DNA from 2 places in the Arthrobacter phoenicis genome. Region 2 is predicted to be linked to the other one. Evidence: riboswitches for the same ligand, from Rfam matches in the RefSeq annotation. Region 2 holds a riboswitch; the other holds the start of a gene.
The links. A riboswitch is a leader RNA that binds a small molecule or an ion and turns the genes downstream of it on or off. The one in region 2 is predicted to bind cyclic di-AMP.
Positions count from the first base shown of each region.

Region 1: linked by a shared signal. The riboswitch ahead of ABC337_RS04140 (peptidoglycan DD-metalloendopeptidase family protein) and the one ahead of ABC337_RS17925 (M23 family metallopeptidase) in region 2 are both predicted to bind cyclic di-AMP.

Region 1 is NZ_JBDFMK010000001.1:936,941-941,341, reverse strand. Features, by position in the region: gene serC (phosphoserine transaminase) at 1-1,039, opposite strand, end outside; gene ABC337_RS04145 (iron-dependent transcriptional repressor DtxR) at 1,293-1,988, shown strand; cyclic di-AMP (ydaO/yuaA leader) riboswitch at 2,118-2,349, shown strand; gene ABC337_RS04140 (peptidoglycan DD-metalloendopeptidase family protein) at 2,354-3,172, shown strand; cyclic di-AMP (ydaO/yuaA leader) riboswitch at 3,320-3,478, shown strand; gene ABC337_RS04135 (NlpC/P60 family protein) at 3,745-4,401, shown strand, end outside.
Region 2 is NZ_JBDFMK010000003.1:45,131-49,531, reverse strand. Features, by position in the region: gene ABC337_RS17930 (bifunctional polysaccharide deacetylase/glycosyltransferase family 2 protein) at 1-1,389, opposite strand, end outside; cyclic di-AMP (ydaO/yuaA leader) riboswitch at 2,181-2,393, shown strand; gene ABC337_RS17925 (M23 family metallopeptidase) at 2,395-3,219, shown strand; gene ABC337_RS17920 (hypothetical protein) at 3,474-3,824, opposite strand; gene ABC337_RS17915 (hypothetical protein) at 3,943-4,401, shown strand, end outside.

The DNA of each region.
Region 1 (4,401 bases), on a different contig from region 2:
GCTGGTTACGGCCCAGCTTCCGGTACGGCTCGGTGTCGACGATCCCGTTGGCGCGCAGCACCTTGGCGATCGCAGCCGCGTCGACCGACTCGTCGAAGTCGATCGTGGCAATGACGTTGGAGCGGTCCGCCGGATCCGAGACGAACGGGGTGGCAACGCTGGATGCCTCGGCCCAGCGGTAGATCCGTCCGGCGGAATCGGCGGTGCGTGCAGCGGCGAAGTCCAGGCCTCCGCTGGCGTTGAGCCAGCGCACCTGCGCGTCCAGGGTCACGAGGGTGGCCAGCGCGGGGGTGTTGTAGGTCTGGTTCAGCCGCGAGTTGTCGATGGCGGTCTGCAGGTCCAGGAAGTCCGGGATCCAGCGGCCGGACGCCTTGACCCGGGCGGCCCGCTCCAGGGCCGCGGGGGAGAACAGGCCGAGCCACAGGCCGCCGTCGGAGGCAAAGTTCTTCTGCGGCGCGAAGTAGTAGACGTCGGACTCGGCGACGTCGACGTCCAGGCCGCCGGCGGCGGAGGTCGCGTCGACCAGGACCAGCGAGCCCTCGTCCGCGCCGGCCACCCGACGGACCGGGGCGGCCACACCTGTGGAGGTCTCATTCTGCGGCCAGGCGTAGACGTCCACGCCGGCCTCCGCCCGAGCCTCGGGCCGGGTGCCCGGCTCCGCCTTGATGATCGAGGACTCGGCCAGGAAGGGCGCCTTGTTCGTGGCGGCGGCGAACTTGGAGCCGAACTCGCCGAAGGAGAGGTGCTGTGCCTTGTTCTCTACGAGCCCGAAGCTGGCGATATCCCAGAACGCCGTCGAGCCGCCCACGCCCAGGACCACCTCGTAGCCCTCGGGTGCGCGGAAGAAGTCGCTGAGGCCGGAACGGACCGAGCCCACCAGGTTCTTGACCGGGGCCTGGCGGTGCGAGGTGCCGAGCAGGGTCGCCGAGGCCGATGCCAGGGCCTCCATCTGTTCCGGGCGCACCTTCGAGGGCCCGGCGCCAAACCGGCCGTCCTTGGGAAGAAGGTTCGCGGGGATGGTGATGCTGGTGTCGCTCACAATGGCTCCAATGGTCGGCTGGGTGCGAGAGGTGGCTGGTCGGCCGGTAAGGACCGCTTCCATTCTGCCCGACGGCGGCCCCGGCGCCGGAAAGCGGGCTGTCATAGTCCGGTCAGGAAGCCGGCTCTAAAATTATCCGGAGTAATTCACAATAGGCTAGGCTGTCGGGAGCGTATGGCGGATCCCGGGTGGCCGCACCCCGCACGTTGTACGGTGGAATGACGCAAGGACGGCGCTCAAGGAGCTGAGCTGGATGACGGATCTGATCGACACTACGGAGATGTATCTTCGGACCATTCTGGAGCTTGAGGAAGAGAACATCGTCGCGCTCCGGGCCCGCATTGCCGAACGACTCCGCCACTCCGGACCAACCGTCTCCCAGACCGTCGGCCGGATGGAACGGGACGGGCTGGTCGTGGTCTCCGGCGACCGCCACCTGGAACTGACCGAGGTGGGCCGGCGGCGCGCCACCGAGGTGATGCGCAAGCACCGCCTCGCCGAACGGCTGCTGGCTGACGTGATCGGCCTGGACTGGGCGTACGTCCACGAGGAAGCCTGCCGCTGGGAGCACGTGATGAGCGAACGGGTCGAGCGCCGGATCTTCGAGATGCTCGACCACCCCACGGTCTCCCCCTACGGCAACCCCATCCCGGGCCTCGCCGAACTGGGCGGCCTGCCGACGGCGGAACAGGCCGACGGCGTCGTCAATCTCCTGGACGCCATGGCGGGATATGCCGCGGGCTCCCGCATCACCGTGAGCCGGCTTGCCGAACCCATCCAGGTGGAACCCGAGCTGCTGGTGCAGCTGGACGAGGGCGGTATCCGGCCCGGGGCCACCGTCTCGCTGGAGCGGGTGGGGGAGTACATCTCCGTCCGCGTCCCGGACATTGAGGGCGCGCTTGAGCTGCCGCCCGAGGTTGCCGCCCACGTTTTCGTTACCCGGGGGTAGGGCGACGCGGAAGCATACCGTAAGTGTGCTGTTTACTAGCCGGTCTAGGAGATAACGAAATTATTACTACGGGTCTTAATCCCCTATAGTTATCGACTAGTACCGAGACTAAAGCGTTACCTGATCCGAAGCCGAGCTCTGCCAGCGGATCAGGGTGCGAATCACCTTCTGGCAGAGGCGGGGGAACCACTACCGGCCGGTAATTCCGGCCTTGGGGTGAAGTCCGCTAGCGGCAAGCGAACTCTCTGAGGACACTCTTTCCGGGTGCCTCTCTGCCTGGATGCTTGCGTCGGCGGACCGGGTCTATGAACTCTCTGACCCGAATCCGACAGCTAACTTCGCAGGCTTTTTCAGAGAGGAACCACTTGAGCACGCAGACCGTCCGCGGGCGCCGCCGCGCCGCCGGCCCCGCTCCGGAGCCGCGCCCCGCCGTCGACGTCACCGTCCCGCGCCCCCGCGATGCGCACCGGGACGAGCGCCGCGGCCGGCGCAGTCCGATCCGCCAGGTCGCGGACTTCGCCGCCGTTACCGGAATGGGCCAGAAGGCCGGAATGACCCTGGCCGCCGCCGGCATCGCACTCACCGTGGCCGTCCCGGTGACCGGCCCCGCGCTGGCCGTCGACGCCCCCACCGCGGGGTCCGTCTCCGCCGCGGCCCAGCCCGAGGTCAAGGCCGCCGCCGCCCAGATCGACTTCAACCGCACCGCCGTCACCACCAAGGGTGACCCGGACGGGAAGCTCAAGCAGCTGCTCAGCGCGCAGTCCGTTGGCTCCATCACCCGCGCCGCATCCGCGGGGACGCTCGGCGCCCCGCTGGACACCATGATCACGGCGTCGCCCTTCGGCTACCGGGTCAGCCCCATCACCGGCGCGGTCGGCGAATTCCACCGCGGCCAGGATTACGCCGCGCAGTGCGGCACAGCCGTCCATGCCGCCGCGAGCGGCACCGTAACTTTCTCCGGCTGGCACCCCTACGGGGGCGGCAACCGGATTGTGGTCGACCATGGCAATGGCCTGGAGACCACGTATAACCACTTGTCGTCATCCAGCGTCCACGTCGGCCAAAAGGTCTCCCGTGGCGATGTGATTGCGATGAGCGGAACAACCGGTGCCTCCACCGGCTGCCACCTCCACTTCGAGGTGATGGTCAACGGGGACGTCGTTGATCCGCTGGGCTGGCTCTAAAAGAGCCCACCGCAATGCTCACACTTCCGTGACACGCCGTGATCTGAATGTGACATTGAGTCCGAACTGTTGTACCGTATGAAGCACGCCAACTTCACCGAAGTTGGCGCTCTTGAGTGGATTGCCTAACTCTGCCACCGCTCAAGGTCCGTTCGCATGACATCGTCTGGCAGGGGCGGGGGAACCAATTTTGGTCTTCGCAAGAAGACCTAGGGGTTAAGTCGCAAAGCTTCCCAGGAAGCGGAGCGGCCGGGTGACTCCCATCCGAATCCGACAGCTCACCTCGTAGGCATTGGGAGAGGCTACTTTCGTGTCTTCACGCCACAATGCTGCGCGTTTTCGCGCTGGCGAGGCTCAGTCGAGCCCGCTGATGACCATGCACCGCGTTGCCCTTGCCGGCGCCCGGGATGGTTCACGCAATGCAGTTCCTGCTTTTGGCGCGTCTTCGCAGTACACCCTTCGCTAAAGAAACCCGTTTCGGGGCGATCCGGCGTACCCCCAAGATGCCGGAGCGTCCTTAGTCCCGCCTGTTCAAGAGCGCGGACACAAAGGATCACGAAAGAGAGAACTAAATGACTACTCGTGCAACCATTGCACGCCACCGCGCGGAGGTCACCAAGACCAACTCGCTGGCTGTCATTGCCAAGGCCGTCGGCGACAACGCCGGTGGCATGGGTCGCCAGGCTGCGGTTATCGCTGCTGCCTCCGGCCTGGTCCTGACCAGCGGTATCGCGGCCAACGCCGCCGAGACCAACGTTCAGCGCGAATCCACCTCTGCTTCCGCCACCGAGGTTCAGTCCACCGCTCCGGCCACCATCTCGGCGGCCTCCAGCATCGCCATCTCCTACGAGAAGCCTGCTGTGACCACCGCGGCCGCCCCCGTCGTCGAGGCCCCGAAGCCCGTCGTCAAGGTTCAGGAAGCTGACACCACGACCGCCAACACCGCCGCAGCCACCCCGGCCGCCGGCACCGCGGTCAACGCGTCCGTCGCCACCAAGGCTCCGGCCGCCACCAGCGGCATGGGCGCCTCGATCGCCGCCGCCGCTTACGCCCAGATCGGCGTGTCCCAGGACTGCACCATGCTGGCCACCAACGCCCTGGCCGCCGTCGGCATCCGCTACCACGGCTGGCCGGCAGGTTACCTGTCCCTGGGCCGCACCGTCAGCGCCGCCGAAGCGCAGCCGGGTGACCTCGCGTACTACCAGAACGGCGGCATGGGCATGGCCCAC
Region 2 (4,401 bases):
CAGCACGCGTAACTGTGGCCACTTCTTTGCGTATTCATTGAGAACATTCAGGGTACCGTCCGTGGATCCGTCGTTCACGGCCACAACCTCGAACCGGGGGTAGTCGCTCTCTTGCAGAGCAGCCAGAGTCTTACTGACAACAGGCTCTTCGTTGAAGACGGGCAGGACGACACTCACCAGTGGCCAGTCCTGCTCCGGGATCGCGGCCCAGCGCCGCCGCTTTTGGCGGGAGTTGCCTATCAGGGCCAGCACCACGTACAGCAGAGAAAGAAGAGTCAGGGAACCCACCCCGAACCAGAACAGCCAGCTTATTACAACGTTGGGTGTGACCAGGTAGGCCGTGATGGTCGCCAGAGTCAGATGGTCATTTACGTTGGTCGATACGTTACGTTGCGGGATAAATTCGCTAGGAAGTAGGGGCTGCACGGTGGAGAACGTGTAGCCCTGAGCCTTTGCCTGCGGGATGAAGGTCTTGAGCATTTCAATGGTGGCGCTGCGGTCCCCGCCTCCGTCGTGGACGAGCACAATGTGGCCCTTGCCATCCAGCTCGGGTGTCTTGATGGGCTTTCCGGGCGCATAGTCCCAGTCTCTTAGGTCCATGTCCATGTTGATGTGAAGGTATCCAAGCTGCTGGGCCTGCAGAAGGGCCAGGGTGTTGTTTTCAGGATTGCCCTGCGGTATGCGGAACAGCCTCGAGGCATAGTTTTCTGCGGCGCGCATCACGCGGTCAGCCCCGATGATCTGCTGCCGGTTGTAGGAGTCCCCATTGGCCCAGAAGTCGATGTGCGACATAGTGTGGTTGCCGACCATGTGTCCGTCGTTGATCATCCTCTTGAAGACGTCAGGGTTCTTGACGACGTTGTCGCCAACAGAGAAGAACGTCGCCGGGACGCCTTCGGCGGCCAGAACATCGAGGATGTCGCGCGTATATTGGGGGTCCGGACCGTCATCGAATGTCAGCATCAGCGTCCGGTCGGCGGGCTTACCGTACGTTTCCATCACGTACGGGCTAGCGCCGATCACTTCGGATTCCGCTGCCGTTGCCTCCCGCCACACTGTATTGCTGAAGGGATCCTTGAGCAAAACCTTCCCGTCTTTGCGTTCAACGAGGGCAATCCGGTCAAGAGCGAAGCCGGTTTCCGCCCCGATCTGCGGGATGCTCTCAAGGTCCTGGGTCGACAGTAACTGCCGGGGGTAGCCTGGTTCCTGATTCAGCTGACCCGTCCGAACCGGGGCGGTTACGCCCGGGAGGATCCAGACCAAGGACGGCACGCCTATCAATACGAGCGCCAGGAAGCTGCTAACGATCCGCCGCCAGCGTTTACCACTGGGATCGAAGAAGACAGGCGCTCCTCGAGGTCGCGGTGGACTATACGCCGGATCGATCATGGGAATCCTTGCAGGAACCAAGACACGGGTGAGGAAGGGAACAGGGGCCTCAACTACCGGGACACTTACACCGTCCGAGCCGGGGGTGGCGGCAACGGTGGGTGGGGCTCCTTGATCCCTTGAGCCTAAAAACCATCCGCCCCGGACACATCCGTAGTGTTTACGCGTATTTGCGCCGGGGGCACTACTTGCTTTGCTCTATGGCCGCACGCGCGTTCGAAGCGAGACCGGTGCCCACTCACTTGGATCGGCTGGCCATCGTCGATTCCACGGCGCCGCGAAGCTTCTCCAAGAGACACTGCTCGGGTGTGCCCTGCGGTCAATGGACGCAACAGGGGATGGGCACCATGACGAAAGACCGCTAGACGCCGAATCGGATGATATTTTCCACGCCCACCAGCAGCACTGCCGGCGGTGGGCGCGACGTCCAGGAGGACAACAGGAGGTACCCGCGGATTCCCGGTACACGGAAACCATTACAAAATTTGTCCTGAAATGTCAGCGATCAGAAGAACGCCCGGCCAGCGTCTCGCGAACGAACGTTACCGGACGATCAGGAGATGGTTGTGCGCTACTCTTTCTCAGTCCGGTCCCGCGATGAATGCGGCGAGGGGCCAGTTGGCGAACCTGATGGCGAGACCCGCCCCCAGCGGCGGATCACCGAGCGCGTTGAGGGTAGATTCCGCTAGATAACGGAATTACTACGAGTCCGATTTCGTAGCTATAGTTGACTCACACCATCGATACCAAAGCGTTACCTGATCCGGAGCCGAGCTCTGCCAGCGGATCAGGGTGCACACAAGTCACCAACTGGCAGAGGCGGGGAAACCACGACCGGCAGTCGCAGGACTGCCTTGGGGTGAAGTCCGTCAGCAGCAAGCCCACTTCCAGCTAACGATCCTCCGGGACATCTCTGCGCAAAGTGCTTGTTACGGCGGACCGGGTCTTTGAACTCTCTGACCCGAATCCGACAGCTAACTTCGCAGGCTATCCAGAGAGGAAAACTTGGCCACGCAATACCCCAGGGGCCGTCGCCGCGCGACAGGCCCCGTTCCGGCACCCCGGACGATCGAGGCGTTTACCGCGGCCAGGCCCCGCGATCCGCACAGGGAAGCACGCCGGCGCCGGGGGCCCTTCCGCCAGATCACTGATTTCGCCGGTGCCAGTGGCCTGGGCCAGAAGGCCGGCATCGCGTTGGCGGCCACGGGCCTGGTACTCACCGTGAGCGTTCCGGTGACCGGCCCGGTGATGGCATCGCAACAACCTGGCCAGGGCGCGTCCGCCGTTTTTGCCGGCGCCCAGCCTGAAATTTCCGCCGCCGCCGGCGCCGAGATAAGCTTCAGCCGCTCCGCCGTTGGCACCCAGGCGGACCCGGACGGCAGACTAAAACAGCTGCTCAGTGCCCAGTCGGCCGGTTCCATCACCCGCGCAGCCTCCGCTGGAACTCTTGGCGCCCCGCTCGCCGCGATGACCACGGTTTCGCCCTTCGGGTACCGGGTCAGCCCCATCACGGCCGGTTCAGGGGATTTCCATCGAGGACAGGACCTTGTGGCGCAGTGCGGCACTTCCGTCCTGGCAGCTGCCGCAGGCACCGTCACCTTCGCAGGTTGGCACCCCTATGGCGGAGGGAACCGCGTGGTCGTGGATCACGGCAATGGCCTGAAAACCACATACAACCACCTGTCTTCCTTTAACGTGACCCAGGGTCAGAAAGTGTCCCGGGGGGACGTTGTGGCCTTCAGCGGGACCACGGGCGCTTCCACCGGCTGCCACCTCCACTTCGAGGTGGAAGTCAGCGGTCAAGTTGTCGACCCGAACGGTTGGCTCTAAAGTCAACTGATGGCGAACTCTCAAACCGTCGTGAGTTGCCGTGACCTGAATGTGACATTGCTTACAAATCCCGGTTGGTCTAGCACGATGGAGGACAGAGGCGGACGCCCCATTCCGGGCCGCCAGAGACTGTAGTTTCCAACGACCGTGCACCTTCGGCCGAACACCTCAGAACGGCTTCTGCGGTTGGAGAGCCCCGATCTGAGGTTGCCTTCTGCCTGATTCGTGAAGGTTAGGCAATGTCGTCTGCTCTGTTAGGCACTAGGGGGAAGTGGTGTGCGTCGATCGAAAAGGTTGAAGATCAGGTTCGCCAGAACGGCGGGAATGTACGCGGCGATCAGAAGATCGTGCGGGCGGGCTAAAGAAAGCAACCAAGTGATTGCCGCACCTGCTATCGCGGCGATTGTCAGGACGCGGTATTTCCATTTCAGGCGGGTCAGGACCATAGGTTGGCCGGCGGACCGGCCCCTGATCTTGTCGCCGGCCATGACGATGATCAGCACGGCGATACCGGGAATCAGGGCGGTAGTTTCGAACTGCCTCACCGCGCCGGTGGCTGCCGAAACCCGGGCGATGGCCACGCTCGCACCGGCCAGGACCAGCATGACCAGGGAGCCATCCACCGTGCCCTGCGCTGCCCATCATCACCCATCGCCCCATGCGACGCCCCCGTCATGTGGTTTGTCAACAAGAGCAGAGCACCAGGTACGGGATAATGGAGCCATGGCCAAGACCCCCGCCCAGCGGATCAGGAAGCACGGCGCCAAAGCCGCAGTCCCCGAGCACCAGCTGCCCCCGGTGATTTCCTCACGGACGCCGCAGAGGGCCCAGAGCAACAGCAACCTCATTGTGATCGCCGGCGTCGTGGCCAGCCTCTTCCTGTTCTGGTACGTACATCTGCTGACGCTGAACCAGATGACGCAACTCTCCAACGGACTGGCCATGCCTGACTCGCTGATCGGCGGGTTCCCTGCCGATTATGCCGCCCAGCTGCGCGCCGTCATGGACGACGATGCCCGCGGCCAGCTGAGCTACGTCCACAAGACTGCCGGCACGCTGTTCCCCCTGATCTTTGGCTTGAGCTGGGTGATGCTGATCGGCACCAATGTGGCGAAGAAGGGTCTCCGCTGGGCCTTGTGGGCGTTGCCGCTGCTGTTTGCCGGGGTGCGGTTGTGGGGCAAT